DNA from 2 places in the Arthrobacter sp. 147(2020) genome. Region 2 is predicted to be linked to the other one. Evidence: riboswitches for the same ligand, from Rfam matches in the RefSeq annotation. Region 2 holds a riboswitch; the other holds the start of a gene.

Region 1 (4,592 bases), on a different contig from region 2:
CTGTCGCCAGGAAGGTGTTGTCGCCGGCCCGGTTGATCAGCTTCACACCGATCTCCCGCCACTGCTGCTCGATCAGCTCGAACGCGGGTTTGATGACCACCGAATTGTTGGAGCTGGTGACGGTGACTTCCAGCGCCACGCCGTCCTTCTCCCGAATGCCGTCCGCCCCGACTGTCCATCCGGCGTCGTCGAGCAGTTGCCTGGCCTTGTCAGGCTGGTATTCAAGTTCAGCGGACAGGTCAGTGAAGCCTGGTGCCTGACGGTTCAGCACCGACGCAGCGAGATCATAGCTGTCGGACAGGACTGTCTCCTTGAGGGACTGCCGGTCGATGCCGATCTGCAGGGCGCGGCGGACGTTCACGTCGTCGAGCTTCCCGCTCCCGATCCGGACCGCCGCCATATTCACGGTCAGGTCCACCCCCTGCGCGGGGAGGACCTGGTTCCCTGATGCCGCGAGGGTCCCCTCGTCCAGGGGCTGGAGGCCACGTGCCAGATCCACTTGCCCCGATTGGATCGCGCCCGCCCGGTGGGCGACCTCCGGCAGATACTTGATGACCACCTTGTCCAGGTAGGGGTCCCCCTGGTTCTCAGCCGATTCCGGAGCCCAGGCGTAGTCGGGACGCTTCGCCAGGACCACTTCCTCATCGGGCTGCTCCGATTCGAAGGTGAATGGTCCCGATCCGGAGATCTCGGCGATGGCTGATTGCCCGGCGGCGTCCAACTTCAGTGTTGCGGGGGAGACCAGCCCGGCAGTGACCGATGAGGTGGCGCGCAGGAAGTTGGCGTTGGGAGAGGTCAGGGTCACCCGGACCTGGTCTTCGCCGATCACCTCGGCCTTCTCGTAACCCGCGAAGTCCACGTTTGGCTGGATTTGGGCTGCTTCGATGCCCAGACCGAGGGCATCGAAGTTCAGCTTGACGGCTTCGGCGTCGAGCGGGCTGCCGTCGCTGAACGTGACACCGGGTCGAATGGTGAAGGTGAACTCGGTGGCGTCGTCGCTGCTGGAGAATTCGGACGCGATCCAGGGGACCAGTTCGGATGTACCTGCATCGAAATAGGTCAGGCGGTCCAGCACGCTGTTGAGCACATTTGATTTCTCATAGAACCGGGCGGACTGGGTCTGCCAGTTGTTGATCGGCGTCACCTCGGCGTAGACCAGGGTTCCTCCCTCAACGGGTTCGCCGGACACAGGGTTCTGCCCGGTAGCTGGGCCAGCGGCTGAACCGCAGCCAGCCAGGGCCAGCGCTGCGATCCCCAGCAGTGCTGTCAGACGGAGCGAGTGACGCGCTGGGACACGTCGTGGTGGGGTTCTGTTGGGGCGGGAAGTCATGCCGATCCTCTCAGTCATGATCGAGCTTCCCTATCCGCGCACGCTGAAGGATCGGACCCCAAAACGAGGGGGCGGAACCAACGGGGGATAAGGCTATCTCCATCGGTCCTGGCAGTAGCACCGGCCCCAAAGGGTGGTTGCTGCGGCTTCAACGAGCCAGGTCTCTCAGCCGCTCTGGATGGTTGTTCAGTCCCGGGGAGCGATACCCGAAAAGGACTATGGTGATCTAATCGCACAATGATTGGCCGATCAAGAACACCCTCGATCCGGACGACTTCCAACGAAACATTCGTCTCTGGAGATTGCAGGGAATGGGTTGTACAGTGCCGGGTATGACTGGGATCGGGACGGATTGGCGTGCGGTCGACGGCGCCTTCACGGCATGGTTCGACGCGCCATCGCTGAGCGAGGGTGCAGCGCTGGCGGGGCGCATCATGGAGCTCTCACCCGGTCAGGTGGTGGACGTCCGCGCGACAGGCGTGCGGGTCCGCGCCGATTCGGCAGACCACACCGGGGCGGTGTCCGCCGCGGCGCGTGACCTCGGGTTGGCCGCGAACACTGCAGGGCTGCAGCACGTGAATGTCGTGTTTGAATCAACGAACCCGTCGGCGCTCCGGACCTTCTGGCAGCGTGCGTTCGCCTACGTGCCCGCAGCGGACGGCGGTCTGGCTGATCCGCTAAAGCGCGATCCGGCACTGCGGATCCAGTCCACGGCCGAGGTCCGGCCCCTGAGAAACCGCATCCACCTCGACGTCGTACGGCCTGCCGAAGCGGTCGGACAGGCCGGTCTCGGCGAAGCCTCAGGGCCGTACGGGGTCTGTTACGCCGATCCCGACGGCAACGAGGTTGACCTGGTACCCGGCGGAGCGCTGGGTGAGGGGAGTGGGACCGCCGATTGGCTAGCGGTGTTCAGCGCTATGGCGTGCTACCGGACCACCTCACCACCACAGCAGCGCGACCTGGCCGCTGCAGCAGCGTCGCTGGCCGACGCCGCAGGCCTTCCCCTGGTGATCGACCTGAGACCCGGGCTGGTGATCCTGGACAGCGGCAAGGACCAGTGGGAAGACAACCCCGACGGCGTGGACTTCACTGACCTCGCCGTGAAACTCCAGGGCGCTGCACGCCGGCTCGGGGCAACTGCTGATCCGGCGCTGCCACGCTTTGCCCAACTGTTCCTCGACGCCGCCGATCTACCTCTGGTGCGGGCATTCTGGATCGCCGCGCTCGGATACGTCGCGGACCCGCGGGACGGGGTCAGCGATATTGTCGATCCTTTGCGTCTGAATCCGGTTCTGGTGTTTCAGGAACTTGACGCGACAGACGCTGATCGACGCCGCCAGCGGAACCGAATCCATGTTGAGCTTGCCGTGCCGTCGGATGCCGTTCACCCGCGACTCGCTGCGTGCCTCGCCGCCGGTGGCACGCTCCTTGAGGAGTCTGCTGGGCGCTGGCGTGTGGCCGATCCCGAGGGTAACGAACTGGTTATCGTCAGCGGATCCTAACAAGCCCGTTCTGCCCCTTCCGCCGCGTTTGATAAAGCGCCGATAATCTACATTATGTCAACTAATGAATGGATTCCCTACTCCGCTGCCCAGCGACTCGACTGTCGCCCTCGAATTTCAGGAGCCGGTTTTCGTTGTTTGGCAGACCACTTCGCAACTGGCAAAGCTGGATTCGGGTCCGCGCCTGGGCGTCGAGCAGGTGATCAGCGGACTGCCTGGTGCGTTCGGCGTCGGCGGTCCACGGCGTCGAAAACTGCTACGCCGATGAGAGGAAGAACCGCCCCCATCGCGGCGATGAAGGCGGGAAGGAGGAAGCTCACCGTTGCCAGCACCACCAGGGCTCCGATTCCTGCGAGATCAGATGGGGTGCGTCGGTCCAGTACCTGTCGGATGAGAAAGCCCCGTGCGGCAAGGAAGAGAGCCGGCCCACTATAGAGAAGAAGAACAGTTGATAGATCGGGGCGGATGGCCGGATCGTTGATCACAAGCTGATCACCCACCGCCACCAGGATCAAGCCTGCCAATAACAGGACCAAGGTGTTACCAGCCAAAATACCGGGCCGGAATTGATCATCGACGGACTTGAGCCTGTCCAGAATGTCCTGTTCGAGGCCATGAAAATAGCACCACCAAATAGCGACGCTTCCGGCCAAACTTATGGTCCCCGTCAGAAATATGAAGGGATCCTGCAGGTTGCCTGCAATTGCCAGGCCGGTTGAAAGGATCGTCTCGCCGAGCGCGATCAGGTAGAACAACCCGAACCGCTCGAAGATCCTCTCCCCCGGCAGCGGAACACTGCCTCCTTCGGTCTTTCGCCCAGGCAACCGGTGCGCAAGCATATGGCCGCCAAGATCGATTGCGGCAGCGAAACCCCAGAACATCAAACGCAGCTCCGGACCGAAGAAGACGCCGGCAATCCAAAACGGCGCGCTCATCCACCCCCAGATCAGAGTGCGCACGAAATGGCTGTGAGTGGTGCGGTCAAGTCCGGCAGTGAGCATCCAGACACCCCGGCCCAGCTGGACCAGGAGATAGCTTCCAGCAAAGAGCCAGCCGAACGCGCCAAACGCTGATCCGATTGAGGCGTTCATAAACAGCGTGACAAGCATGACGACCAGGAGCATCCATTGCACCTCAAGCCGCGAAGTGTCCAGTAACGTCGCGGACCAGGTCGTGTACACCCACACCTTGTAGACCGCAAGCAGAAGCACAAATGTCTCGCCGGCCCCCACCCAGGAAGGATGCTCCAGCAAATGATGCGATAGCTGCCACAACGCGAGGACAAACACCAGATCGAAGAATAGCTCAAGGCGGGTGACCCCGTCTCCGGAGGTCGTGGAGCGCATCAGCGACCTGGCACGGATCATCGGTATCCTCCATTGGCCAGGAGCTGACAGATGCCCCTCCTGTTGTCGACAAGCCTGACGACGGTCAGCAGAGAAGTCAAGGGAGCACTCGCCAGCGTGACGTCGGCGATACTCCAGCAGTTCGCTAGCCCTGGCCCTATGAGCCCGAACCGCCGGATCCAGCCGGTGTGAAGAGATTTCGGTATGTGGTTTGAATCGTGGGAACAGGTTGTCCGTGTGCTGATCATCGGATCGGTGTCCTACGCCGCACTGGTCCTGGTGTTGCGGGCCTCGGGCAAACGCACGCTCGGCCAGCTCAACGCCTTCGATTTCATCGTCACGGTGGCCCTCGGATCCACCCTGGCGACAATCCTGCTCAGCGCCGATGTCACCTTTGCCCAGGGAATCACCGCC
Region 2 (4,592 bases):
GTGAACCTGCTCGACAAACTCAGCCAGGCCCCGCTGGCGGCCCAGACCACGCGGCTCAACCCCGTGCTCAACGACCGGCAGTACTTCGACCTCACCTACCAGCTCCTGGGCATTTTCTTTGCGCTGATCCCGGTGTTCCTGGTGCTGTTCCTGCTCACAGAGCCCGGAAAGTCGGCGTTCAGGACGCTGGGCTTCACCTTCAGCCGGCCCCGGGTGGACTTCGGGCTCGGCTTTGGTCTGGCAGTCCTGATCGGTGCCGGCACGCTGGGCGTATACGCGGGCGGCAGGGCGCTGGGCATCACGACGGCGATCGAACCGGCCGCGCTCGACGCCTACTGGTGGACGGTGCCGGTGCTCATCCTGTCGGCACTACGCCATGCTGTGGTGGAAGAGGTCATTGTGGTGGGGTATCTGTTTCACCGGCTGCGCCACCTCGGCTGGTCGATGCCAGTCATCATTGTCAGCAGCGCACTGCTGCGGGGCAGCTACCACCTGTATCAGGGGTTCGGGCCGTTTATCGGCAATTTCATCATGGGGTTGATCTTCGGGTACGCCTACACCCGCGTCAAGCGGGTGATGCCGCTGGTGATCGCCCACGCCCTGCTGGACATTGCGGGCTTCGTGGGCTTCGCGCTCTTCGGGTCGGCGATCGGGATCGGCGACTAGGAACCCCGGCCTAGGAAAGGACCTAAGAATCCGGCGCGTGAGGAGGAGCTAGATCTCCACCAGGCCGCTGGCGGTCTCGAAAGTCACCGACATCACGCCGGGGGTGCCGTTCGGGGCCACCCACCTCACCGCTACACCATCGAGGGGATCGGTGGCGGGGGTGCCCAGCCATTCGGCGATCCTGTCGGGTGAACCTGCGATGGTCAACGAGTCGAGCCGGACCGTCGTCGGGCGGGCCTGCGACGGGTGCAGCGCCTCGGTCCCGTCATCCCACCTCAACATGTAGGGCACCTGAGGGTCGGCGATCAAACCCTTGATACCGATCTGCTGCCAGGTCAGTTCCTGTCCGTCAGGGAACTTGCGGTTCCCGGGGACCGCGCTGCGGCCAAGCCGCTGCTCAAACGGGGCGAGGTCATCGACCGCGACGCACCAGCCCATCCAGCCTCCGCCGGCTTCGGAGCGCGCACGGACCGCCTGGCCGAAGGGTGCCTTGTCCGACGCGGGGTGGTTGAGCACCTCGACCACCTCAAGGTACTGGCCATTCAGCAGGGGGAAAATCATGTTTCGCGTGCCGAAGCGGGGGTGGACACCGCCCTTCACCGGTTCGATCCCCAAGGCAGCGGAAATCCTCCCCGCTGTCGCTACGAGGCCGTCGGGTTCACAAGCATATGAGACATGGTCCAAGCGCATGGCCCTAGTTTTGCACTTTGTGATGTGTGTCTCGACTTAGGGTACCCTAACCTCCTCCGGGGCCGCGCTACGGCGGCAGCCAGCATGACCGCCGCGTTCATATATTTGCACCCGGACGGCTTCTTCGGGTTATCTAGGAGCAGGTCACGAGTGCCAGCACGGAGCGGATTGCCGCTCCACCAGAGCCCCGGCTTGCTGGACGGCAACCCTCCTTCGCGGCGGGGTGCCCCGGGTGACGACCAGGCGGTGGGCAAGGTGTCCGGCGCAAGCGCGGACTTCGAGGCGGGCGGTTTTCAGTGACATCTCTTCACACGACCCAACAGGGCAGCACCATCCATTCCCAGCAGGACGGGGTGGTACGGACCCGCAGCCTGGGCTCCTTCACCTGCGAAACCGGGGGGTATCTCCCGGAGCTCACCCTCGCCTACGAAACCTGGGGCACCCTCAACGAGGACGCCTCCAACGCAGTCCTGATCCAGCATGCGCTGACCGGCAGCTCCCACGTGGCCCGGGGGGATTCGGACGAGGACGGCTGGTGGGACCAGCTGGTCGGCCCGGGCAAGACCATCGACACCACCAGGTACTTCGCCGTGTCGATCAACATGCTCGGCGGGTGCTACGGTTCCACCGGCCCCGCCAGCCTGGATCCCGACGGCGTCCCGTGGGGGTCGCGGTTCCCTTTCCTGACGGTGCGGGATTCAGTGCAGGCCGAGGCGCTGCTCGCGGATGCACTGGGAATCGGGACCTGGCATTCGGTGCTCGGGGGGTCCCTCGGCGGGGCGAGGGCGCTTGAGTGGGCGCTGACGTACCCGGACCGGGTTCAACGATGCGCGGTCATCGCGTGCACTGCGGCGAGCTCCGCTGAACAGATCGCCTTCGCCCAGGCCCAGCTCGCGGCCATCCGCCTGGATCCCGGGTTCGCTGGCGGCGACTACTATCCCGGCAGCGGGCCCACCGCCGGGCTGGGACTGGCGCGGCGTATCGCCCACATCACCTACCGGTCCGAGCCCGAACTTGAGTACCGGTTTGGCCGGTCGCCCCAGGGTCGCGAGACCCCCTTCGGCTCCACCGATCCGGCGGCACGTGGCCGCTACCAGGTGGAGAGCTACCTGGACCACCAGGCGGACAAGCTGGTGGATCGCTTCGACGCCAACAGCTATGTAGCGCTGACCGAAGCGCTGATGGGGCATGACGCGGGCCGCGACCGTGGCTCGCTGCACTCAGCGTTGCGGTCGGCCCGGGCACAGTTCTTCATTGCCGCGGTGGACTCGGACCGGCTCTACTATCCCAGCCAGTCCCAGCTCCTGGCGGACTCGCTGCCCGGTGAGGTACCAGTGCACCTGATCACCTCGCCGATCGGCCACGACGCGTTCCTCACCGAGGTCGGCCAGCTCGACGGCAGGCTGCGGGAGGCCTTTTACTCCTAGCCCGGGACGACGCCGGGCCCGGTCGGCTCAGTGATCGACCAGGCGCACCTCGCCTGCCACCCCGAGGAAGCGCGAGTACCGTCGCAGTGCCGCCTCGTGTTCACTGCGGGACGTTGCCGGGAAGTCGGCGAACAGGTGGGTGTGGATGCTCGCGCCGGCCGCCGTCACCTCATGTTTCCAGTGACCGCGCAGCTGGCCATCCAGCAGCACCAGATGGCTGGGGATGCCGTCCTGCGCCCGCCCGGGGGTTGGGGCCTTCCCGCCCAGATGGAACCGGGTCGCCGAGTATCCCATCACGTACTCGTCGTAGCACTGGACCAGGTCCACCCGGCCCGGCGTCGTCTTTCCAGGTTCCTCACCGGTGAGCCCCTGCGGGCCGACGTCGGGAAGGTGCAGATAGTCGATTCCCTCGATCCGGCTGGTCTCGAAGGTGTCGGCGGCCTCGTCCAGCCCCCGCCGGATGTCCGACATCGGAAGTCCGGACCAGGCGGCACAGTCCTTGACGGTCGCCGGCCCGCGGCTGGAGAAGTACCGGACCGCGAGCTGATGCAGCGCTTCGTCCCGGTCCAGCGAGGGCCCCGCCGGGACCCGTTGGCTGAAGGCCGCGTAGGTGTGGGTGAGCACGCCCGTCGTCCCGGGGCGTGGTGTGCCGCTGACGAGGATCCCGCTCAGCTCGGCCTCCATCAGTAGCTGGGCCAGCGGGATGCCGGTGGTGGGGAGCCCCGCCGCCCGCAGGTGGGCGGCCAGCTCCTTCCGGGAATGGTGTTCGCCGTCGGCGACCGCAGCCTCCAGCACACGGTCGCTCAGCTGCAGCAGCTCGTCGTCGACACCCCAGCCCGAGTTGACCGACCGGTTCTGGTGACGGACGCGGGGTGCGCTGAGTTCCATCAGCCAGCCCAGATCCAGCCGGTGCACGAAGTGCCAGGTGGGCCGCAAGACATGAGTGCGCAGAATGTCTCCCGCAGCGTAGGCGTTCTCCACCTCGGCTGCTGACGGGTCGCCGCACCGCTGGGCCAGCGACCAGCGGGCGTAGGCGAACTCCTGGGCCTGCACGGCACCCAACCAGCTCACCACCTGGTCCGGGCTCGTTGCGGGCGATCCCCACAGCCGCTGCTGCGCCATGCGTCGGGCAACGATCCGCCGGTCCGGGTGGGCTGGCTGAGGCACGGCCGGTCCTAGCCGCCAGCGCCGGGCGGCATCCCCGGACCAAAAATGGGTGCGGCGTCGGGACGCTTCGCCAGCACGCCGTCACCCGAGGACTGGCGGCGGAGCCGGCGCAGCACCCAGGGGACGAAGTACACCTTCGCCCAGACGAGGTCCTCGGTGCGTGCCGCCCGCCAGCTCTTGTGAGGCAGGGGCTGCGGCTCCAGCGGTGTCAGGGAGTGCGGCACGGCGAGGGTCTCCAGCACCATCATTGCGATCGTGTGGTGGCCCAGTGGGGAGAAATGCAGCCGGTCCCCGTCCCACATCTGCGGGTTGACCAACTGGCGCAGCGCCCACATGTCGGCGATCAGAGCGTCGTGGCGCGCCGCGATAATCCGCAGGTTCTCGTTGAAGATGGCGGTCCGGGACCTGAAGTTCCCCAGCACCGACTCGCGGGCGTCCGGTCCGGTGAACAGCACGACGGTCGCGTGGTCCGCGCTGAGCTGTTCAACGGCGCTATCGAGTCGTTCGGCGAGCCGGTCGGGGTCGCCGCCCGGACGGATCAGATCGTTGCCGCCGGCTGAAATGGTGATCAGGTCCGGCCGCAACGCCAGTGCGGGCTCCAACTGCTGGTCCACAATCTGGTGCAGGAGCCGCCCGCGCACC

Evidence for each region. Region 2 has a riboswitch for S-adenosylmethionine ahead of HMI58_RS06480 (homoserine O-acetyltransferase). Riboswitches for the same ligand answer to the same signal wherever they lie in the genome.
Region 1: it holds a riboswitch for S-adenosylmethionine, as region 2 does, so the genes downstream of both, HMI58_RS13370 (ABC transporter substrate-binding protein) here and HMI58_RS06480 (homoserine O-acetyltransferase) in region 2, are expected to answer to the same signal.

What each region holds. Positions count from the first base shown of each region.
Region 1 covers NZ_JABFOM010000022.1:22,271-26,862, reverse strand. Annotated here, with positions in the region: gene HMI58_RS13370 (ABC transporter substrate-binding protein) at 1-1,348, opposite strand, end outside; SAM riboswitch class I at 1,427-1,515, opposite strand; gene HMI58_RS13365 (VOC family protein) at 1,663-2,832, shown strand; gene HMI58_RS13360 (low temperature requirement protein A) at 3,036-4,199, opposite strand; gene HMI58_RS14765 (hypothetical protein) at 4,383-4,592, shown strand, end outside.
Region 2 covers NZ_JABFOM010000006.1:81,200-85,791, reverse strand. Annotated here, with positions in the region: gene HMI58_RS06490 (CPBP family intramembrane glutamic endopeptidase) at 1-666, shown strand, start outside; gene HMI58_RS06485 (VOC family protein) at 715-1,356, opposite strand; SAM riboswitch class IV at 1,499-1,633, shown strand; gene HMI58_RS06480 (homoserine O-acetyltransferase) at 1,653-2,783, shown strand; gene HMI58_RS06475 (winged helix DNA-binding domain-containing protein) at 2,811-3,950, opposite strand; gene HMI58_RS06470 (SGNH/GDSL hydrolase family protein) at 3,959-4,592, opposite strand, start outside.